DNA from 2 places in the Virgibacillus sediminis genome. Region 1 is predicted to be linked to the other one. Evidence: a T-box and tRNA genes for the amino acid it is inferred to sense, from the RefSeq annotation. Region 1 holds a T-box; the other holds one or more tRNA genes.

Region 1 (12,222 bases):
TTGAAGCGATAGTGGATGTAGAAGAGCCAATAGGCACCTCAATGGTTACTTCTTCCTCACTGTCTGGATCAACAGGTTTCATCGCCGAATTCACATAAAAAAACAGAGAGGCTGCGCCTACAATAAGGAGAACAGCGATCGTTATAACAATGATAGATACAATTTTACGAACCTTTTTGGCTTCTTCTGTCCGTTCTTTAAAGTTAACCATGTATTTCTTTTTCCGTTTATCCCTTGACATTCACTGACTCCCTCCTGTCCGGTACATTATACTAAAAATCGGCATGATATTCCATCAGGAAACAAAACTCGAGGTTTACGGTGATCTGTTTAAACGGCATGGCTGCCTGCTTTGCAATGTACATACAGCCTATTGGGGAAGCCCTGCTGGTCATTGGGTGCGCCGAAACGGGCTGGTTTATTTCTGTTTGCGAATGGAATAGAATCCATAAAAAAGGATTGATGCCAAAAATGCAGCATCAACCCTTCATACAGACATGTTAAGCCTTGTTAAGCCTCGTTTTCTTCATCTGCCAGTGTATTCAGCATTTCCTCGACCATTTCCCATTCATCATCAGACTCAATCGGGAAAAGGGAAAGATCATCTTCGTTCTCGTTTTTTTCTTCATAACGGAAAGCATATACTTCCACTTCCTCCTCTTCTGCCTGCTCTGCAGGTGCGACAGCAATGTAAGAGTGTCCTGTTTTGTCTACATCAAATGTAAACAGGACCTCGAATAGATGCTCCTCTCCGTTTTCGTCCGGAATGACAATTCTTTCCCTTTCTTCCAATGCCATATGATACACTCCTTTTATTTTTGATCAAGATAACCTTGCAAAATCATTACAGCGGCCATCTTATCAATGACTTTCTTTCTCTTTTTTCTGCTCATATCAGCTTCAAGCAGCACTCTTTCCGCAGCTACTGTGGTGAGCCGTTCATCCCAAAGGGAAACCGGTATTCCATGCACCTTTTCTACGTGCTCTGCATACCTTTGGGATGCTTCTCCCCTTTCACCGATCGTACCATTCATATTTTTGGGAAGCCCGATAATAGCCTTCCCGATTTCATGTTCTTCTATGATGTTTTTTAGCTCTTCGTCTGCAGATTCCAAATTGTTTTCATCCCATTTTATGGTGGTAAGACCCTGTGCAGTCCATCCTAATGCATCGCTGACAGCGACGCCGATCGTTTTGGAACCTACATCCAATCCAATTATTTTCATTGATGCTCCTTCTGATGCTCGAGATAATACTTTACAAGCTCTTCAATCACTTCGTCCCGCTCAATTTTCCGGATTAAATTTCTGGCATCATTATGTCTCGGAATGTATGCAGGATCTCCTGATAGCAGGTAGCCTACAATCTGGTTAATCGGATTATACCCCTTCTCCTGCAATGCCTCGTGAACCGTAAACAGGATCTCCTTAATATCCTGGTCAAATGGCTCGTCCGAAAAGTTGAACTTCATCGTTCTGTCCATAGAACTCATTACGACACCTCTTTTTGGTATAACTTGACATCCTTAGCCATCAGATGTGTTTACCGAATCAACTGGCCCTTGATTAGGACAGGCAAGATTTTCCTTTCCCTATTTTAACATGTTTCAAGCATTTATTATATGTTTTTACAGAAATCCTATAATCTGACTTTACTTTGAATTTTCCCTAATATGCTGCCTAGCAGACTCAAGTGCTTCATTTATTTTCTCGGGATCTTTTCCGCCGGCTTGGGCCATGTCTGGACGTCCGCCACCGCCTCCACCGCATATGGTTGCTGCCTGCTTGATCAGGTTTCCTGCATGGTATCCTTTCTCCACAAGATCCTTGGATACACCTGCCGCAAGCTGGACCTTTTGGTTGTTTTCAGCAGCAAGCAGGATAATACCGGACTCGAGTTTCTGTTTCAAGTCATCTACCATGTTTCTCAATTGGTTCATGTCTTTAACATTAACTTTCTGTGCCAAGAGAGGTACACCGTCCACTGCCTCTACCTGATCCAGGATGGATGCTGCTTCCAAATTGGACATCTTCGCATTTAGAGACTCATTTTCTTTCTTAAGCGATTGAATCTCTGCAAATAATGCCTCAATACGTTCTGGCAGTTTTTCTTCCGCAGATTTGACCATAGTGGCAGACTTCTCCAATAAGCTAAGCTTATCGTTCATAAATTCATAGGCCTGTCTGCTAGTGACTGCCTCAATTCTTCTTGTGCCTGCTCCTATTCCGCTCTCGGTAACAATCTTGAACATTCCTATTTCTGAAGTGTTCCGGACATGGCAGCCGCCGCAAAGTTCAATACTATAATCTCCGATCTGCACCACTCGGACAATATCTCCGTATTTTTCCCCGAATAGAGCCATCGCCCCCATTTCCTTTGCTTCCTCCAGCCGTTTGTTATCTATGCTGAGTGCGAGTGAATTCCAGATTTTCTTATTAACAAGTTCTTCAATCTGCTGCAATTCTTCCGAAGATACACTGCTAAAATGGGAGAAGTCGAATCGAAGCCGGTCAGGTGTCACCAGAGAACCTGCCTGATTTACATGACTCCCAAGTACATCCTTGAGTGCCTGATGCAACAGATGGGTGGCTGTATGGTTTTTAATGATCGAAGACCGGAATTTGCTGTCGACCATAGCTCTAACTTTATCACCCGTCTTGAAAGACCCCTCTTTTATCTCTACCAGATGAACATGCTGGCCCTTTGGTGATTTTTGGACATCCTTTACATATGCAGAGCAGCTGTCTGTATAGATCCAGCCGTTATCGGCAATCTGACCACCGCTTTCTGCATAGAAAGGTGTCTCTTTAAGGAAAAGGTATACCTCCCTGCCTGGATCTGCTTTATCCGTTTCCTGCTTGCCATCAACAATAGCAGCAATTTCCGTATCCGTCTCCAAATTGCCGTAACCGACAAATTCGCTCTCCACTTCTATATCACTTAGAGCTCCATCCTGCACCTGCATGGAGTCCACTTTCTGCCGGGCATTTCTGGCTCTCTCCCGCTGCTTTTCCATTTCCTCCTGAAAGCCCTGCTCATCAATAGTAAACCCTTGGTCCTGAACATATTCTTCTGTCAATTCTTTAGGGAAACCATACGTGTCATAGAGGCGGAATACCTCTACTCCGGGAAAGACTGTGCTTCCTTTGCTCTTTTCATTCTCCATGATGGTCGTAAGAATCTGAAGTCCATCATTTAAGGTCTCATGGAACCTTTCCTCTTCCACTTTTACAATATTCTCAATGAATTCTTTCTGCTTCAGTACTTGAGGGTAGAAGTCCTTCATGATCTCACCCACGGTTTCTACCAGTTCAAACATAAATGGTTTCTCAATCCCAATTTCCTTGGCAAACCGCACAGCTCTTCTGAGGAGCCTTCGGAGCACATATCCCCTTCCCTCATTGGATGGCACCGCTCCGTCGCCAACAGCAAAGCTTACCGTTCTGATATGATCGGCAATTACTTTGAAGGCTGTATCGCTCTCTTTGCTTTTCCCGTAGGAAGTGGAAGCCAAGGCTTCTGTTTTTCTTATGATCGGCATAAATAGATCTGTCTCGAAATTGGTCGGTACATCCTGAATGACTGAGACCACTCGCTCCAATCCCATACCAGTATCAATGTTTTTCTTCGGCAGCGGTGTATACGTGTCATCAGGATTATGGTTAAACTGGGAAAACACTAAATTCCAAATCTCCAAATAACGTTCATTTTCCCCGCCTGGATAAAGTTCCGGATCATTGGGGTCATTGCCATACTTCTCTCCACGGTCGTAGAATATTTCCGTATTCGGGCCACTTGGACCTTCTCCAATATCCCAGAAGTTTTCCTCCAGACGTATGATGCGTTCTTTTGGCAGCCCAATGTCATTCAGCCAGAAATCATATGCTTCATCATCTTCTGGATGGACTGTAACAGATAACAGTTCTTCATCGAATCCGATCCACTTGTCACTTGTAAGGAATTCCCATGCCCATTCGATCGCCTCTTTCTTAAAATAATCGCCAATGGAGAAGTTCCCGAGCATTTCGAAGAACGTGTGGTGTCTTGCCGTAAATCCGACGTTCTCAATGTCATTGGTACGAATGGATTTTTGTGCATTTACCAATCTTGGATTATCGGGAATCACCCGGCCGTCAAAATATTTTTTCAGCGTAGCTACTCCACTATTGATCCAAAGTAAAGTAGGATCATCCTTTGGAACAAGTGAGGCGCTAGGTTCCACTCTATGTCCTTTTTCCTTAAAAAAATCAATAAACATTTGCCTGACCTGGGCAGATGATAATGTATTCATTTAAAATCCTCCTTCATTTTATCCAAATAAAAAAATCTCCTCTCTGCATATTGCAGGGACGAGATTCTATCGCGGTACCACCCTAATTATGAACAAGAAACACCTGTCCATCACTTATACATGTTAACGGTATGAAACCGACGGGGATTAACCGTACTCTGGTTTAGCTTTCCATGATTCAGCATTCAGGATTTTTTTCAGCCTGGAAAATCCCTCTCTTGTCAACCGGTCATCATGTACTTATAACCTTCAGCGTGTTTTTCATATGCAAGTGGTTTATCTTAGCGATATTATAGAAAACTTTTTTATGGTTGTCAACGATAATCCCGTAACTCCCACAAATGACTGATGATAACCTTTCCTATCGTTAGAGCAGGAACTGCAATAATCATTCCAATTATCCCAAATAGCTGGCCACCAAGCAGAAGCACAAAAATAATGGCCACTGGATGGATATCGATACTTTTTCCGACAATATAAGGTGAAAGAAGGTTGCCCTCTATCACCTGTATGGCGAAGATGGCAAGCAGTGCAAAAATAACGAGATGGCCAGACATGGTCAGTGCAATCGCTACTGCTGGAACCGCACCAATAATCGGCCCGAAGTAAGGGATGATGTTAGTCAGGCCCATGATAATCGCAAGGAGCAAAGCGTATTTCAATCCTAGCAGCTGAAAAGCTATCCATGATGCCAAACCGACAAATAAGCAAACCAGCAATTGGCCACGAATATAATTACCCAGACTTTCATCAATTGCATGCGCCATATGGCTGATTTGAGGACGGTATTTTCCAGGTATAAATTTCTTGAAAAATCCGGTAAGTATTCCATAATCTTTTAGAAAGTAGAAGACAAGCACAGGGATGACCGTCAGAAATAAAATCATATCAAAGATTTTGGTAAACCCACCAACCAATTTGTCGAGGAGATTCTCCAACCCGGATTCTACTCGGGCAATCCATTGATCCATCTTGTCATGTATTGTCTCAGGAAGAAAAGAAGTATATTCATACAGTTGATAGATTAAATCCTGATACATATCAATAAAAACGGGAAGCTGCTGGTTTAAATCCTGAAGCTGATGGACGGCTGCCGGATAGACCCGGTAAACTGCATATGCTGTACCTCCAAAAAAGAGAACATAAATCAACAATATAGCGGCAGTCCTTGGGATATCCCATTTATGAAGTTTTTGAACGACCGGGTATAATAGATATGCCAACAGGCATGAGAGCAAAAATGGAGCCAGCAGATTGATAGCAAAAGAAAAAACAGCCCCATAAAAAGGGAACAGCTGAAAGAGCAGAAAAATAAATAAGAAGACTAGTATACCGGTAATCAGCCAATACAGGACGCTTAGCGCCTTTCCACTATGAAACATGTTGACCTCTCTCCCCTGAGCAAAAGAATACGCGCCTTTTATCCCAGTTTAAAAATACTATTCTGTATGGAAAGATCTATATTTTCCTTTCCTCTTCGGAGAAAAGGTCGTCAAGGGAGCTTAACGAACCATCCGGTTCTACTTGGTGCACCTTCAGCTTATTTTTTTCCACTGCCATTTCAATAAAGCAAGTCCAGCAGTAATACTGCTGGGAGCCAATCCTGCCTAAGTCCTTACCGTGACAATTCGGGCATCGCATCACATCACACCTCTGGAAATTAGTTATTATGACATGCTTGCCCGAATTAACGTTAAATATACATCATTACATAAAGTCATATGGGGAAAGGCCTTCCTCCTCATCCATTTCTTGAGGATTAGGTATAGATAACCCATTCATCTTCCCTTCCAGTTGTTCTTTTAGGGAAGTATATCTTCGGTTTGTATCCTCGGTCTTTATTCCACGCAGAAATGCTTGCTCTTCACCACAGATGATCAAAGAATCTTTACTTCTGGTAATAGCCGTATAAAGCAGGTTCTTTCGCAGCATACGATGATAAGCAGAAATAACGGGCATTATCACAATTGGAAATTCGCTGCCTTGTGATTTATGAATAGATATGCAATATGCATGCATGATATTTACATAGTCTTTCCGTTCATATACAACTTCTTTTTCTTCAAACTCAATGACCAGCTGTTCCACATTATCCGTATTTTCATCTTCTTTAAAAATTGCCACTACCTCGCCGATATCCCCGTTATAAACACCATTTTCCGGCTGGTTTACAAGTTGAAGGACTTTGTCGCCTACTCGAAATACTGCATCTCTCGTTTTCACTTCCCGCTTCCTTGGTGTCTTAGGGTTGATCAATTGCTGCAATTCCCTATTAATGGCAGTGATCCCTGCTTGAGAACGGTACATGGGAGCCAGCACTTGGATATCCCGCAGGTCCAGCCCTTTATTTTTGGCACTTGAAAATATTTGCGTAATAGCCTCCAGCACTTGTGGCTCATGACAGCGAATGAAGCTGAAATCTTTATCATTTCCGAGGGATGGGACGCTGCCATTTTTAATTTCATGCGCCAGCTGTATAATTTTGGATCCCTCTTTCTGCCGATATACCTCATGAAGACTGACCGACGGAAGAAGCTCACTTGCCAGCAAGTCGGCCAGCACCTGGCCTGGACCTACGGATGGAAGCTGATCTTCATCTCCTACCAGTAGAACCTGCATATCGTCAGGAATGGCTTTGAAAAGGTGGTTGGCAAGCCATGTATCAACCATCGAAAACTCATCCACAATCAAGAATCTACCAGTAAGCTGCTCATTTTGATCTTTATTGAAACCATCCTTACCATCCCACCCAAGCAGGCGATGGATGGTAAGGGCAGGTAGTCCTGTCGATTCATTGAGACGCTTGGCTGCCCTGCCGGTCGGAGCGGTCAGAATAAATGGGTATTCATCCGGACTGTCATAGTCATCCGGATCCAACGATACTTGATGTACGGCAGCATATGACTTAATGATCCCCTTCACAACAGTCGTCTTTCCTGTACCAGGGCCTCCTGTCAATATCATAAGCTTGGAGTGAAGAGCCTGATTAATCGCTTCAAACTGCTCTTTTCCATAGCTTAGAACTTCTGCTTCTTCAATATCGCCGATAATTTTCATCAGTTCGGCCTCTGTAGTCTCATGATCGACAGGGGTATCCATCAGCCTTTTTAAATTAGCTGAAAAGCCATCTTCTGCATAGTAGAGGGAAGGTAGATATACATTCCCATCTTGTATGATGATTGTCTTTTCTGTGTTCAATACATCCAGGTGGTCGGAGATGACGGAAACGGTGAGTGACTCATGTGAAAGTAATGACAGCATCTCTTCTATACATTCTTCTACAGGCAAAAAGACATGGCCGCCCTGGACGCTTTTTTGCAAAACATAAATACACCCAGCACCAATCCGGTTTGGGTGTGTCATTGATAAACCATTCTGTTTCGCAATCTCATCTGCAGTTTGGAAGCCAAACCCTTCTATATCAAATACATATCTATAGGGGTCATCATTAAGCACCTCTATCGCATCTTCCTTATACTGCTGGTAGATCCTCTGAGCCATCTTCAACCCGATGCCATATTTGGAAAGAAATACAACGATATGCTCAAACCCCTGGTTTTCCTGAAGGCTTTTTGCCAGTTGTTCCCTTGTTTCTTTTTTTATCTGAGGAACCTCCTCCAGCACCTCAGGATGACTTAATATTTGGGATATGGCAGATTCTCCAAGATGCTCAACAATCCTCTGGGCCGTTTTCCGCCCCACTCCATAAAATAGGTCACTGGAAAGGTAGGCAACGATACCGTCCTTGGTATCCGGGATGAAGGTGCGATAGGAATTCACCTTATATTGCAATCCGAACCTTGGATGTCTTTCAAATTCACCGTGGAAAACATAGGCTGTTTGTTCTTGCAGTCCAGCAAAATACCCTTTAGCAACAATCTCTTTTTCGTTAAAATCCTCATTGGTCTCCTGCACACGTATTTTCACAATGGAGAACCGCTCCTCTTCATTATGAAAGATAGTGTGCAGAAGCTCACCTTTTATATATCCTTTTTCTTCTACCGACGACTGTCTATCCATGTCCATCAAGAACAACCCCTGCTCTTCTATTCCTGCTTAAGGATATCTTCTATATTTTTCTTCCCATTGGCAGCGAGTACATGATCCGGCTGAATACGGAGGGACTCCTCAAAATGATGCAAAGCAGTTTCGGCATCTCCATGAAGGAGGGAGATTACACCGGAATTATAATGCGCATCACTGTGTTCAGGGTTTTTCTTGAGCACCTCCTTGAAGGCTTTGTCTGCTTCTTCTATATACTCTGCCTGTGCAAGAGAAAGGCCGTATTGGAATTGAATCTCATAATCATCAGGTGATAGTTCAACAGCCCTCAACAGATAGGGAAGGGCAAGCTTGAACTGTTCTTTCTGCTGAAAGATCATACCTAGCATGAAATAGACATCGCTTTCGGCCAATCCTAGTTCAATTGCTCTTTGATAGTTCTTCTCCGCTCTGTCATACTCTTCCTGCTCATAATATAGATTTCCCAGGCCATAATAGGCGGTGGCGGTTTTTTCATCAAGTTCTATTGCTTTTTTGAAAAAACGTTCGGCTCTGACAAAATCATTGATATGAAGCAGGAGATTGCCGAAATTGACAAATCCAACCGGGTCCCCTGGGTTCTCTTCTATCAGTTCATTGAACAGTTCAGCCGCTTTCTCATATTCATTGTCTTTCATATATTGGATTGCCTGTGCATTTTTGTCCATAATAATACCCCTTACCCTACATAGTCCAAAGCCTGGTCGTCTTTGATGACTTTATCGATGGTGCCTCCGCCCATACATACTTCTCCATCATAGAACACCACTGCTTGTCCGGGTGTAATTGCGCGCTGCTTTTCCGCGAATTTTACATGGACTTTATTGTCATCCAATAATTCCACCGTTACCTCACTGTCCTGCTGGCGGTAGCGGAATTTCGCCGTACAGGTGAAGCTGCTGCTTACCTTATCGGAATTGATCCAATTGACATCCGTTGCAATTAAGCCATCGGAGTACAGCTTATCATTACTGAACCCTTGCTCTACATAAAGGATATTATCCTTCAGGTTCTTCCCGATGACAAACCAAGGGTCGCCTGAACCGCCAATTCCCAATCCCTGCCGCTGGCCGAGAGTATAATACATCAGTCCGTCATGGCGCCCTTTTACCACTCCATCCAATGTCTGCATATCGCCTGGCTGTGCAGGAAGATACTCGCTTAAGAATTCTTTGAAGTTACGTTCACCAATAAAGCAAATCCCCGTGCTGTCTTTTTTAGTGGCAGTGGCAAGCCCGTGCTCCATAGCAATCTCCCTGACCTTCGATTTGGGAAGATGGCCCAAAGGGAACATGACTTTTGACAAAACTTCTTCCGACAACTGATTAAGGAAGTAAGTCTGGTCTTTATTATCATCTACTCCACGAAGCATTTCTACATGCCCGTCCTTCTCTCTCACTTGTGCATAATGGCCTGTAGCCAAGTAATCTGCCCCAAGGGACAGAGCATGGTCCAAAAATGCTTTAAACTTGATTTCCTTATTGCACATAACATCCGGATTGGGAGTTCTCCCGGCTTTATATTCATCTAAAAAATATGTGAATACTTTATCCCAATATTGCTTTTCAAAATTCACTGCATAGTATGGGATGTCCAATTGATTGCAAACCCGGACGACATCATCAAAATCTTCTGTAGCTGTACACACACCAAATTCATCGGTATCATCCCAATTCTTCATGAAGATGCCGACCACATCATATCCCTGCTCCTTCAGCAGCAGAGCGGCTACGGAAGAATCGACACCGCCACTCATTCCAACCACTACGCGTGTGTCCTTATTATTTTTCATCTATACCACTTTCCTTTATAGTGAAGTTAGGCGTTTAATTATTTTTGCCACTCTATCTGCAGCTTCCTCGACATTCTCTTTATTATTGAATAGGCCGAAACTGAACCGGATGGAATTTGTTGTACATTCATTTTTCTCTCCATACATGGCAGAAAGTACATGGGAAGGCTCCACCGAACCTGCCGTACAAGCACTTCCACTGGACGCTGCAATACCCTCCAGGTCAAAATTGGTAAGCAGAGTTTCCACATTCGTACCAGGGAAGCTGACGTTGACAATGGAAGCAATTGACCGATTATAATCCCCATTTATCTCAAAGGAAATCCCCTGCTTCTCGAGTTTGCTTAAAAAGAGGTCCTTATATCCCTGATAAAGCTCGTTCCTAAGCTCCCTCTCCTCCATTCCTATTTGTGCGGCGGTGCTGAAGCCTACAGCTCCCGCTACGTTTTCGGTTCCGGGACGCCGTTTCCGTTCCTGCTCCCCGCCAAATTGAAGTGGTTCAACTTTTACCCCTTCTCTGACATAAAGAAAGCCTATCCCTTTCGGACCATTTATTTTATGGGACGATACCGTCAACAGGTCTATACCCAGCTCTTTCGTATTAATATCTATCAGGCCATACGCCTGGACAGCGTCTGTATGGAAATAAGCTTGATGCTCAGCTAGCAGCTTTCCTATTTCCTCAACAGGCTGTATGACCCCAGTTTCATTATTAACATACATGACTGATACTAAGATGGTATCCTCCCTCAACGACTGTTTCAAGTCTTCCATGGAAATCTGCCCATCCCCGTACACCGGCAGATAGGTGACGTCAAATCCTTGTCTTTCCAACTGTTCCGCAGTATGAAGGGCGGCATGATGTTCCTGTGCCGTGGTAATAATATGATTCCCGCGGGATTTAACGGCGGAAGCAGTGCCAAATAGTGCGATGTTATCTGCTTCTGTGCCGCCACTTGTAAAGATGATTTCCTTCTCGTTGGCATGGATACTCTCTGCCAGCACCCGCCTCGCTCGGTCCAACTGCTGTCTGGCCTTTCTGCCGAATGCATGCACACTGGACGGGTTACCGAAGACTTCCTGATATACAGGATACATAGCCTTCCATACATCTTCATGCATGGGAGCAGTGGCGGCATGATCTAGATATATGTGATCCATAAAATCTTCCCTTCCTGCTTGATTAAATATAGAACATATAGGACTCCTGCGGCTCATCATTGTTGTGACTTGCCAAATCTTCCAATGTAGTGGTATCCAATACATCCTTGACGGCATCTCGAACACGGATCCATAATGCCTGTTTTGCAGGCTCTTCATCCTCTATCCCTTCAACCGGGGTGATTGGGCCTTCGAGTACGCGTATAATATCACCGGCAGTTATCTCCTTCGGTTCTCTTGCCAGCATATAACCTCCATATGCCCCTCTGATGCTTTTGATAAGACCTGCATTCCTCAGAGGAGAGGCCAGTTGTTCCAAATAGTGTTCCGACAAGTCATTTTCCCGTGCTATCGATTTAAGCGAAGTCGGGCCTTTTCCATACTTCTTGGAAAGCTCAATCATTATCGTTAAACCGTATCTTCCTTTTGTGGATATTTTCATCCTTCACACCTCTATTATTTATCAGTCTTACTTATATTATGGTTAAATTCTTTAACTATCTGCTACAATCCATGATATTATAGCATGAATAACATGGTTATTGCATTTTATCGATACAGCTTTTACGTTAAAATGAACGAATAAATATTATAATATAAAGGAAGATAAAAATGAACCAAAAACCACTTGCATTTCGTATGAGACCTTCACATATTAGTGAAATTATCGGACAGGAGCATCTGGTAGGAGAAGGGAAGATCCTTCACCGTATGGTACAAGCAGGCAAGCTTGCATCCATGATTTTGTTCGGCCCCCCCGGGACAGGAAAAACATCTATGGCCACTGCTCTTGGAAAAAGCCTGAATCTCCCGGTGAAAAACCTAAATGCTGTCACCGATAAGAAAAAAGATATGGAGATTGCAGTCGAGGAGGCTAAGATGCAAGGACAAATGGTTCTCGTCCTTGACGAGGTACATAGACTGGACAAAGGAAAAC
Region 2 (12,222 bases), on a different contig from region 1:
TTCCAGGATTTCTGTAACAGCAGGGTCTCTCTCATATTCACTTTGACTGACAAAGACAACCTCTGCTTCTTTACTTACAACATCCCCGGTTTCCCGGTCGATTTCCAAATCCACATCCGAAAAAGCTTTTCCATACTCTGAGGCTTGGACAATCAATTTATTATCAACTATTGCATTATTGACCTGGTGATTATGGGCCGCAAATATCACGTCAACCCCATCATCTACGGTGTTTGCCAATTCAGCCGCCTCACCTGTTGCACTTTCTCCTGATTGATATGCCGGCATATGGGCAAGGACAACAATTGCTTCCACACCCTGGGCAGTCAATTGATCTACAGCAGTATTTACTGCTTCTGCTTCATCGGTAAACTCCACACCTTCCAGGGAAGAGGGCATGACCATATTAACTGTTTCTTGTGTGTTCACGCCGATGAAACCTAGTTTCTCCCCATCGACTTCTTCAATATGATAGGCATCCAGTAAGGCATCCCCTGACTCCTCATCCACACAGTTGGCACAAAGGACAGGGAAGTCCATTCCATCATACCCCGCTGTACCAGATCCTTCTGGATGCTCACCTCCATTCACCATACGGAGCAGCTCATCCACCCCTTCATCAAATTCGTGGTTCCCGACGGTACCTACGTCAAACCCTATTTCTTCCATGATTTCTACCGTTGGTTCATCTTGCAACAGCCCTGACACCGGTGAGCTGCCGCCGATCATATCCCCGGCATGAACCATTAATGTATGCTCATTCTCCTCTTCCCGAGCCTTCATGGCCGCCGAGGTATAATCGATTCGGCCGTACAATTCCCTGTTTCCGTCACCATCCACGTCCAACATGTATTCCTGATCAATTTTCCCATGCAGGTCGTTGACACCGAGCAGCTGCACCTCCAGATTGTCGGTTTCCGTTCCATCCTGTACAGGCGCAAAACCGAATGATTCAGCTTCTTCGGGACTTGCAAAGAAAATTCTGTTTCCTACTGGAACTTCTTCCCAATCTTCCGGCTGAACGTACATCTTGGTTTCAGAATTTCCGACATACCGCTGGAATCCCTTTTGGTCATCATTGGCACGGAAGACAAACGGAAGCTCCATCAATGGTTCTTCAGGATCCCAAATCCCCTGTCCGGCCTCTTTCGCTTCTTTTACCGCTTGTTGGTATGCAGGATATGCCTCTTCATCAACCGGTGCGATGAAATAAGTCGATGCATAACCCTGTTTCACCATTTCCAGATTGATATTGAGGTCATCATCTTTCCTAATCACTTCCGCTAAGATCCGGCCATAATCATCGGTCGGTTGATCCCCGACTTTGAGGAATATCTCATCACCAGGCTGGATTAGTTCATTGAGATAGCCGGTGGCCAAATCTCCAAAATGCTTCTGGTTCTCATTGATTTCCTCCCTGTCCGGGTCACCATTTTTTGAAGGGTAGGTTTCCGGCGTATCCATATTCACAAACCGTACACTCGTCTCTCCAAAAACTGGCTCTTCCACCCGGATGGTGTCCCCGTCCGTCACACTTGCTACTGTTGCTTCATAATATCCGGCTGCTGTCGGAGCTTCAGGCTGATCCTGCGCTGTCTGAATATCCTCCTGACCTGTCGGTATTAGCTGATAACTGTCATATTGACTGACAATACCTGTTACGTTATACCATTTATCAGCTTCTATGGCTGTTATATCCATGGAATTTTCCATAATCCGAAGTGTCGTCCCATGGAAATCCGCATCTACCATGGACACATTGTAGCCGCCACCCGCAGGAGAATCGGGAATATTGCTGATAAACCCGTTCACCTCGACCAATTCACCCTCATAATTCTCTGCTATGGCCGGGTCCTGCAGGTCTTTTAAGGTAATCTGCTGTACCTCCGGCAAATCATATCCTTCTTCCAGCACTTCAAGTTCAGAAGGGATGATTTCCTTCAAACCCTTATAAGAATCAAGTTTACCCGTCACCTTGACCAGGTCCCCTTTAGTTACGTCAGGAATTTCCCCTTGTTCAAAGGAAAACAGGTTGATCCCCGCTGTCTCATCCTGTATGTAGGTCGTAAACTGTTCTCCATTACTGATGGCGGAGCTGTCGGCCGTGACAACACCCTGCACGATAACGGAAGTTCCATCCACCAGCTCCCGTGTTTCTTCAATACTATATTCTTCCGCATCCTGCTCAGGGTTGTCGCCTGAATCTACCGGTGGACTCACCGGATCCATGCCATCCATCGTATGGCTGCCGAGATAATCGAAGGTGTCCTCATCATGAACAGCCCATTCGTTTGGATTATAAGTGGAAGTTGGAGAAATTACAGAAGGTTCCCTGGTCATTGTTACCTCCTGGCCGTATGTCTCCCCGACCCCAACTTGCCCTAGTACATCTAAAGCCTCTCCATTCTTACTGAGTACCACTGCATCATCGCCGTTAAAATTGATGACAGAGGACACTATTTCATCGGCTTTGTCAAGGATGGCTGTATCTGCATCCGAATGGGCCAACACAAGGACATCCCCATTTGCCAGGCTGCCCTTCAATGTAATACTGTGGTTGGGAGATTGCGCCGCATTACTGTACAGTTCAAGCTGATAATCGGAAAGTTCCACCTCACTTCCCGTCCCATTATAAATTTCAATTGCTTTGTTATGAGAACTTCCCTCCACATATTCCGAAATGAACAACTCATCGGCTGCTGTGCCGGCCTCTTGCTCCGTTCCGGCTGCACTGACAGTGGCTGCCGGAGACAGGTTGGATAACACCACCAAACAGACTAGCACTAAGTACATCATCTTTTTCCGGGAAAAATAGTCCATAATCAACCTCTCTTTCCTATTAATAGTATTTTTCCCTTCTAATATTACATATCCATTGATAAAATACTATTAATTATTTGTAAAATTTTGTCAAATTTAGTGCTATATAACTACAAATAGAAAAAACCGTTATTGGTACCTATCGATTTATAAAATAACGTAAATTTTTTGCGAAAACCCTTGAAAAATTGTTCAATCCCATATATAATTTATTCTTGTGATGGCCGATATGGGGCATTAGCTCAGCTGGGAGAGCGCTTCGCTGGCAGCGAAGAGGTCAGCGGTTCGAGCCCGCTATGCTCCATCACCAAAGAGAAGCTTCCTTACTATAAGGAAGCTTCTCTTTTTTATTTCCCTCTGCAATTCCTTTGTTTACCTTTCCTTCCATGCGGATATATCCATTGTAAACTATTGAAAAGGAAGTGTACTTATGCTAGCAGTTACTTTCCAAGGAAAAGAGTCTATGAAGGCAAAGAAAGTGGACACTCCGGATATAGAAGAAAACACGGATGTTATCATCAAAATTACGGCAAGTGGCATTTGTGGGTCTGATTTACATTTGTATAAAGGGGGAATCACCCCTGAACAAGATTACGTGGTCGGACATGAGCCCATGGGAATTGTAGAGGAAACAGGTTCTGAAGTAACCAAACTCAAAAAAGGGGATCGTGTAGTCATTCCATTCAATATTGGCTGCGGAGAATGCTTTTTCTGCAAAAACCAAATGGAAAGCCAATGTGACAATTCCAACCCGCACGGGGAAGTCGGTGGATTATTTGGTTTCGGAGAGCAGAACGGCAACCATCCGGGTGGCCAGGCTGAATATTTGCGTGTTCCTTATGCAGATTTCACCGCTTTTAAAGTTCCTGAATCAAGTGAACTGGAAGACGAGCAGGTACTGCTGCTCTCCGACGTCATCCCAACCTCCTGGTGGAGCGTAGAAAACAGTGGTGTAAAAGAGGGAGATACTGTTGTGGTACTTGGGTCTGGACCTGTCGGCCTTATGACGCAGAAACTTGCCCGGTTGAAAGGCGCTCAGCGGGTGATCGCAGTTGACCAAATGGATTATCGACTAGAACATGCCAGGAAAACCAACCAGGCTGAGACTTATAACTTTAAAGAAGAGGAAAAAATCGGGGAGTTGCTCAAGGAAGAGACCAAAGGTGGAGCCGACGTAGTCATCGACTGTGTTGGTATGGACGGGACTGTTCCGCCTAACACAGAGTTCGGCTCTGAAAAAGATAACCAGTTCGGCACCATCAGCCCAATTGTAACTGCTTCCCAGGCTGTACGTAAATTCGGTACTGTTCAACTTACAGGTGTATATGCTACAGAAGCAAATAATTTCCCTATTGGAGACTTCTTTACCCATAATGTTTCTTTAAAGATGGGGCAGGCTCCCGTCATTCATATGATGCCTGAGTTATATAAAAGGATTGAAAATAAGGAATTTGACCCGACAGATATTATTACGCATAAAATGAAGATAGAAGACGCTGCTGATGCTTATGATATGTTCGATAAAAAAGAGGATAACAGCATCAAAGTAATCTTCAAACCTTAGAACTGAACAAGTATGCTGACAAATAGCTACACTTTTGTTATGCTAATATAGAAAATTCTATAAAAGCAAGAACTACTAGGGGTGCCGAAATACAGGCTGAGAGGAAAGATGGACTTTCCGACCCTTACGGACCTGATCTGGATCATACCAGCGGAGGGAAGTAGTCGACAATTTGTCAATCTATTTTCAGCTTATTCAAGCCAGGTCCTGCATGGGATCTGGCTTTTTTGGTTTCCGAAAGAAGGGAGAATACAGATGAATCGTACACATTTACTGACATTAATGGCTGTATTCATTGCAATTGGCACTATCACCTCCCAATTGCTCTGGTTTCCAGCCGGCATAGCCAAAGCCTATCCGGTACAACATGCTATCAATGTCATGGCTGCCGTCATCCTGGGCCCTGGCCCGGCGGTAATTATTGCCTTCATGATCAGCCTATTAAGGAATATGCTGGGACTCGGCACCTTATTGGCCTTTCCTGGGGCAATGGTGGGAGCCCTGTTCGCCGGCCTGCTTTTCCGCTGGTTCGGCAAGAGAATCTGGGCTGCAGCCGGAGAAGCTTTGGGAAGCGGGGTTATCGGGGCTTTGTTTGCCGTCCCTTTTGCCAACATTTTGATGGGCAGTTCTGCGGGTGCCCTTGCATTTATCCCGCCATTTATCATTAGCAGCACTACAGGAGCCATTATCGGCTGGTTTATCGTGACAAAGCTATCAACCAATAATGCATTGGAGATTACAGGGAGGAATACACAATGAAACAAATACCATGCGCTTTGACAATTGCCGGTACCGATCCCAGCGGCGGAGCGGGAATTCAAGCTGATTTGAAAACATTCCAGGAATTGAAAAGCTATGGAATGTCAGTGATCACTTCGGTGGTCGCCCAAAACACAACAGGTGTTCAGGATGTCCTGCATATGACACCGGAAATGATATCCCGGCAACTTGATTCTGTCCTTACTGACATGCCGGTCCACGCATTCAAAACCGGCATGATCGCCAACATTCCTATGATGGAAGCCATCTCAGAGAAAATCATAGACATCAAGGGACCGTATGTGATGGACCCAGTAATGGTGGCTACCAGCGGGGATGCCCTCATTGAAAAAGAAGCCCGTGCTTTCCTCCGCGAAAACCTGCTGCCACATGCAGACTTGGTAACACCAAATATACCAGAGACAGAATTTCTGCTGGATAAAAAAGTTGAAACTGTTACGGATATGAAACTGGCAGCTAAAGAGCTAGTACACACATATGGAGTCGGAGCTGCATTAATTAAAGGCGGCCATATCAAAGGCGAGGCAATAGATTTCCTGTATGACGGCCAAGATATCCATTCCTTTTCCGCTCATCGAATTCACACTACCAGTACCCATGGGACAGGCTGTACTTACTCAGCAGCCATAACGGCTTACCTCAGCCAGGGAAAACCATTGATAGAGTCGGTGGAGTATGCAAAGAGGTTTATTACAGCATCTCTTCAGCATGCTTTTGATCTTGGTACTGGCAACGGACCGACAAACCATTGGGCTATCAGGGAGGAAGGTTTTAGACAATGAAGGTAGAGATCATTAAAGAAGTAAGAGAACATCAGCCATTAATACATCATATAACCAATCAGGTAGTCATGAATTTCTCGGCAAATGGACTTCTCTCCTTCGGGGCCTCTCCAGTAATGGCCAAGGCCCAAGAGGAAGCAGCAGAAATGGCTTCCCATGCGGATGGACTGCTCCTAAATATCGGAACACTGACATCCGGTGACCTGGAAGCCATGATTGCTGCCGGTAAAGCTGCCAACCAAATAGGCATACCGGTAGTATTAGACCCTGTAGGAGCAGCGGCCACCACTTGGCGCAGCCAAGCTGTTAAAAAAATTTTGGCTGAGGTGCATCCTTCCGCCATCAAAGGAAATGCCGGAGAAATGGCCCACCTTGTAAACATCCCCTGGGAAACTAAAGGGGTAGATTCGACTGGTGAGGGAAACACCGAAAACATTGCTGCTCAAGTTGCAGACACCTATGACACCACCGCTATAGTTACAGGGAAAAAAGATATTATTTGCCAAGGCAACAGAATTATTGAAAATAATACAGGAGACCCCTATCTATCAAAACTGACAGGCGCAGGATGTTTATTGGGCTCCATACTGGCTGCCTGCCTGACAACTGGCCATTCTGCCGATCAACAAGCACTTGCTGCCGTCAATTTCTATGGTTTGGCAGCCGAATATGCTGCAGATTCTCCGGATGTTAAAGGGCCCGGCACATTTATGTCCCGGTTCATTGATGCTCTTTCCAAGGACCCCGCCAAGTTGAACAGGAGGGATATAGATGAATGATAAAGTCCATCAGCTGCTCAGAAAGTATTTCATCATGGGGAGCCAGGACTGCCCCCGTGATCCGCGGGTCATCCTTGCAGAAGCCGCTGAGGCTGGGATAACCGCCTTCCAATTCCGGGAAAAAGGGAAGGGCTCGCTTGAAGGAGACGAAAAAAGAGCATTGGGAAAAGAACTGCAGCACATATGCCGTTCCCATCATATTCCATTCATTGTGAATGACGACCTCCATTTGGCCAATGAGCTGGATGCTGACGGCATCCATATAGGTCAGAACGACAAGCCTGCAGAAGAAGTCAGGAGGCTCTTCCCGGATAAACTCATCGGACTTTCCCTATCCAATGAAGAAGAACTGTCCACGAGCCCGCTTTCCTTTGTTGATTATATCGGTGCAGGTCCGGTTTTTTCTACAAGTACTAAATCCGATGCCAAAAGGCCAGTAGGTACTGAGTGGATCAGTACTTTGAGGGAAAAGCATCCTGCCATGCCCATTGTCGGAATAGGCGGCATTTCCCCGGCCAACGCCTCTTCAGTCATAAAGGCTGGAGCAGACGGGGTTTCGGTGATTTCTGCTATTACCCGGGCAGATAACATCGCTTCCGTGGTGGACTGTTTGTAAATAATTCCAGTCAACGATCTCCGCTCCTGCCTATTATGTTAATTTTACTCCCATAGTAGGTCGTTCTCCCATATAGTATATGGAAAACATTTTTTGGGAGGGCATTCTATGAACCATCGTCCATGGCCGCCTTCGGATGAAGAGAGGCAATTTAATTTACCACAGTTCGTTTGGAACCAATTGTTCGGCCAAGGAGGACCAGGCCTCGGTCCTCCGGGTGGATTCCCTGGAGGGCCAGGAGGTTTCCCGGGTGGACCGGGAGGACAGCCTGCAGGTGCTCCAAGCACCCCGCCACCACCTTTTACTCCAGATCAGAATCAATTTCAGTTGTATGCGGTGGATCCTGGAGGAATCCGTGGATGCCTTTACAGGTTCACCTACATTTGGTTAAGAAGAGATTCTTTTTGGTTTTATCCTACCTTTGTCGGCCGGAACTCCATTGCTGGATACCGCTGGCAAGGACGCAGATGGGTCTACTTTGGTATTGATCTGGACCGTATTGAATCTTTCCAATGTTATTAACTGATGAGGCAAAGCCCTAAGGCTGCCGGTATCTCCGGCAGCCTTTTATTTTTCCCAGAACTGGACGGCTGGTCGAAGGATGTGGCTATATTTTTAGATCAATCATCCCAACATTTTTTGCCCGACCTGTTTCCAGAACCATTAAAAATGCCCTGACTGCTTAACAGTCAGAGCAAACTATAGATGCTTATTTATCCATTTTCTTTTTCATTTCCCTTTGCCAGACCAATCCTTGCTCCAATGCCATCTGGCGGGCAATACGAGGAGCAGTCCATAACGGCGGGAGTAATAGTAGTGAAACTGGCACAGCCGTTATAACAATGGAGTTCTGAATGGAGGCGATGCTGTTCTCTCCTATAGTTAATATCACCATGGTAGTTGCACCAAAAATCAGCGCCCAGAATACCCGAAGCCAGCGTTTTGGATGGTCATTCCCCGTCAAGGTAGCTGCTACGGTATAGGACATCGTGTCAGTAGTAGTAGCTACGAAAATGATGGAAACGAGCAAAAACCCAATACCCATCAGCGTGCCCATTGGGAGCTGGTCAGTGATCGCCATAACTGCTGCGGGCATTCCCCCTTCATTTAGGGCATTGGATATAGATCCAGGATTCTCCATCTCAAAATGCACCCCAGTTCCCCCAACCACAGAGAACCAAAAGTTATTTACAATAGGTGCAACAATGGAAACCGCAATGATCAGTTCCCTGATGGTTCTGCCCCGGGAAATTCTGCTGATGAAAACGATCAACATTGGAGCATATCCGATAAACCAGCCCCAGAAAAAGATCGTCCAAAAGGACAGCCATCCTTCATCGCCCCTGTACATACTCATCGTAAAGAAATTCTGAATATGAAAACCGGTTCCCCCGACAAATGCATCAATAATAAACATGGTAGGACCGATTACCAATATGACAGCAGCTAAAAAGATGGTGAATCCGACATTATAGCGGCTTAATGTAAGAATCCCTCTATCTACCCCGGTCGCAGCCGAAACAGCTGCTATAATCACAAGGGAGAAAACAACCAAAATACTTACGGTCAAAGTGTTCGGTACACCGAACATATGGTTAAGGCCATAGGATATCTGCAAACCAAGAAAACCGAGCGGGCCTAGTGTACCTGCTACAGTAGCAATAATAGAAAAGATATCTGCCGCAGACCCCAAGGCATTTTTGTGATAAATCTTCTCACCGAAAAGGGGAAATAAGAGCCCGCGAGGCTTTAAAGGGTAACCCTTGGTGTAATGCACATACATCATGACGATAACTGCAAGGGTGCCAAGGATAGCCCATGCGGTGAATCCCCAGTGCAGGAAGGCTTGCGCAAAGGCTGCTTCCGGATTATTGAATTGTCCTCCGCCAAACAATGGCGGGGTGTCCATATAATGATACATCGGTTCAGAAGCAGCCCAGAAGACTCCTCCACTTGCCAAGAGGGTTACAAGAATCATTGCAACCCAACGGAAGTAATTATATTTGGGCTCCGATTGGTTCCCAAGGCGGACCTTTCCATATTTAGAGATTGCCAGCCCCAATCCGACTAAGAAATTACCAAGCAGTAAGAGCTGCCAATATGCTCCAAATAGGTCTGATGAATAGGCAAATAATGTATTGACCGCATCTGAGACCATCTCATTGTTAATTAGGGATAAAATAATAAACGCAATTAAAAAACCCCCGCTTACTATGAAAACAGGCCAGTCCAGTCGATTCTTCTTCTTGTTTGATTCCACGCTTTTCCTCCTAAAGTGTTTCGAGAAGCAAGTGTCTAAAAGATGATATTGCCTCGTCATTAAAGACCGTTGGATGGGGATGATGCCAACTGTAAAAAATACTGGCATGATGCCATTGCCAGCCCCCACCAACTCGCCCAGATTCTCTATTGTAGTTTTCTATTATAGGCAGATTTTATGTAAACGTCAATTTATGAAGGAAAAGCTGCTATTTTTGTACAGAAATATGCATATGTCTGTCAAGTGCCTGTTTCAAGGAGCTATAAGTCCTTATCGTTGAAAAGTCCACCCCAAGGCTTACCATTGTCTGGGATACTTCGGGCCGTATTCCGGCAATAACCGTTTCAACTCCGACCAGCTCCAAAGATTGAATAATTTTATATATATTATAAGCCACCATCGTGTCTACCAGCTTCACACCGGAAAGGTCAATGAATAAATGGCTCAGATTCTTTTTCCCCGCTTCATCCAGCGCAGTTTTCATCAACAGCTCCGCTCGTTTTTCATTAATGCCTCCAATAATCGGCAGCACAGCCACTTCATCAAAAATAGTGATTACCGGTGCCGACAAGCGGAGAAATTCATCTTCAGCATGTTTGATGCTTTCATCATATGATTTGATATATGCCCTTGTAAAAGAAGAAATGACTTGGTCAAATATAGGATCGAAAATATCTGCTATCTGCAAAGCAGTCTCAACAGAAACCCCTAAGTCCAACATTATTTCCTTCAGCTGCTGCCAAGTCTCTCTTTTGGCCGCTGCCAGCTGTGTAATGGAATCATCAAGGTGCTTCCCATGACGCAACGCCATTTCCCCAGTTTTTTTCCCATATTCTAAAGTACGATCATCGAAAAGCCTTTCCCTTTCCTGCAACGCCTCGGCAAAAAGATTCAAGCATTCCAACACATTCTCCTTGATTTCTTGCGGTTCAAAGAAACTGCCTGGATATCTATCCAACAGGTCGCTTAGAACAGCTTCGAACCTTTCCCCTACTCGCTTCACCTCTTGGTCTATCATTTCATTCCCTCCGCCCCTCAAATTATCACTCCGTGTCCTGTTAAGGCTACCTTATTTTTTAAACGCAGTTTGGTTTAATTTTTTCGGCTTTCTGATAGGAGGTCGGTCCTGCCCCTTAATCATTCAGTATATCATCCACCGTTTCCTCCACTTCATCCCTGGATATTTTTTCTCTTCCTTTCTCCATAGCCCGGAGTGTTTTCTTTGCCAGCTCCAATGGGATTCTACAGAATAAAAGAATGTTCCGGGTATGTATATCCTTCATATACAAATCAGCCTGTCTGAGATTTTCGTTAGCATATTCAAAGAGGTCGTCTCTGGTCCACCCGGCCGGCACGAACCTGACCCCTCTCTCAGCATCTTCTTCTTGGTTTCTAAGGATATTCACAGCCTGGAGACCTCTACCATAGCCTATAGCCAATCCCCTGTCAGTTTGGGTGCCATCATGCCATTCCCATATATCGGATAGCATGACACCGACAAGGCCAGCAACATAGTACGTATACTCATCCAGGTCTTCCTTCGTATCGACCCGCCAATCTCTTTCCACCCAGTCTGCCATCCCACGTGCCATAATACTGAGAGATTCCTTCACTTTATGTATAATACCGTCAGGACAGAAAGCAATCCAATCATTTAGTCTTTGGGTGACCTCCGGCAGGATTTCCTTGTAAGGTTTGATGAGTTCCTGATAAGCCATATCATCAAATGGCTCATTTTCCACTAAATCGCTAATCGTGCGCAGTAGATGCTGCTTCGCCTCGGAACCCAGTTCTTCATGATCTTCTATTTCATCAATTGCCCGCATACATAAATAGGCAGACCCTACTGTTCGTTTCAAGGTCGGCTGTAACAGTTTAATCGGAATATAAAATGTTCTGCTGGTCTCTTTCAGGACCCGCATCGCTTCTTTTTGTAATTGAGCGTCCTTCATTTGCTGTTTGCTCCTCCTGTCACTTCTGCTATTTATAAGTATAGCAAATTTGCTCGACGATATCTTCTTATTCGTCCCCTTTACTGCCTAAGGCCTGCTTTAATGAGAGAAATGCCGTTAGCTGCATAACCTATCGCTTATCCTTCCGACGAAAATCTTGGCATAGGTCCAAGCCCAAGCCCCACTTTTCCGTGCTATGCCCCGCTAACATCTCATACCATGTTTACCCTTTATCCTCTAATCTATTAGTTTATCAGCCTCCTTCAGCCTATCATTTATTTGTACCATATCGCACCCACTTTTTTTGATTTGCCCAGTAATTAGACCGCTTCTCGGTCGATGCCAACCATATTGTACCAACTTTTTCGCAATGTAAGCGCTTGATGTAAATAGTTTAAAAATTCACTATTGCTATACTCCCCCATTCGTGTTTAAATGTATTAAATATACTAATAATTACTCTGTTAATTAAAAGGAAATATGAGGTGATAATGTGGGAGATAGTGTATCAATCGGACTTCTCGGCCTGGGAGTTGTCGGCTCAGGCGTAATCAAACTGGTTGAAGACCATCAAGAAAAGCTCGTACACCAGCTGGGAGTCAAAGTTAAAGTGAAAAGCGCCCTGGTGCGAAATCCCGATAAAGCACGCAATATCGATAGAGAACGTAC

The links. The T-box of region 1 lies ahead of alaS (alanine--tRNA ligase). A T-box ahead of a tRNA ligase gene usually reads a tRNA of that ligase, here a tRNA-Ala.
Region 2: it encodes a tRNA-Ala, which carries the amino acid that the T-box ahead of alaS (alanine--tRNA ligase) is inferred to sense. The anticodon was not compared.

Annotation. Positions count from the first base shown of each region.
Region 1 covers NZ_JBHRRZ010000015.1:72,786-85,007, forward strand. The annotation lists gene mltG (endolytic transglycosylase MltG) at 1-241, opposite strand, end outside; gene ACFODW_RS08795 (DUF1292 domain-containing protein) at 511-798, opposite strand; gene ruvX (Holliday junction resolvase RuvX) at 813-1,226, opposite strand; gene ACFODW_RS08805 (IreB family regulatory phosphoprotein) at 1,223-1,492, opposite strand; gene alaS (alanine--tRNA ligase) at 1,652-4,291, opposite strand; T-box leader at 4,343-4,553, opposite strand; gene ACFODW_RS08815 (AI-2E family transporter) at 4,606-5,673, opposite strand; gene ACFODW_RS08820 (hypothetical protein) at 5,750-5,935, opposite strand; gene recD2 (SF1B family DNA helicase RecD2) at 5,999-8,317, opposite strand; gene ACFODW_RS08830 (tetratricopeptide repeat protein) at 8,338-9,000, opposite strand; gene mnmA (tRNA 2-thiouridine(34) synthase MnmA) at 9,012-10,124, opposite strand; gene ACFODW_RS08840 (cysteine desulfurase family protein) at 10,140-11,285, opposite strand; gene cymR (cysteine metabolism transcriptional regulator CymR) at 11,308-11,727, opposite strand; gene ACFODW_RS08850 (replication-associated recombination protein A) at 11,898-12,222, shown strand, end outside.
Region 2 covers NZ_JBHRRZ010000006.1:66,013-78,234, reverse strand. The annotation lists gene ACFODW_RS03790 (5'-nucleotidase C-terminal domain-containing protein) at 1-2,820, opposite strand, end outside; tRNA gene ACFODW_RS03785 (tRNA-Ala) at 3,052-3,124, shown strand; gene ACFODW_RS03780 (zinc-dependent alcohol dehydrogenase) at 3,251-4,384, shown strand; TPP riboswitch at 4,452-4,560, shown strand; gene thiW (energy coupling factor transporter S component ThiW) at 4,640-5,143, shown strand; gene thiD (bifunctional hydroxymethylpyrimidine kinase/phosphomethylpyrimidine kinase) at 5,140-5,946, shown strand; gene thiM (hydroxyethylthiazole kinase) at 5,943-6,725, shown strand; gene thiE (thiamine phosphate synthase) at 6,718-7,341, shown strand; gene ACFODW_RS03755 (hypothetical protein) at 7,450-7,863, shown strand; gene ACFODW_RS03750 (BCCT family transporter) at 8,051-9,601, opposite strand; gene ACFODW_RS03745 (STAS domain-containing protein) at 9,810-10,619, opposite strand; gene ACFODW_RS03740 (squalene/phytoene synthase family protein) at 10,735-11,553, opposite strand; gene ACFODW_RS03735 (homoserine dehydrogenase) at 12,047-12,222, shown strand, end outside.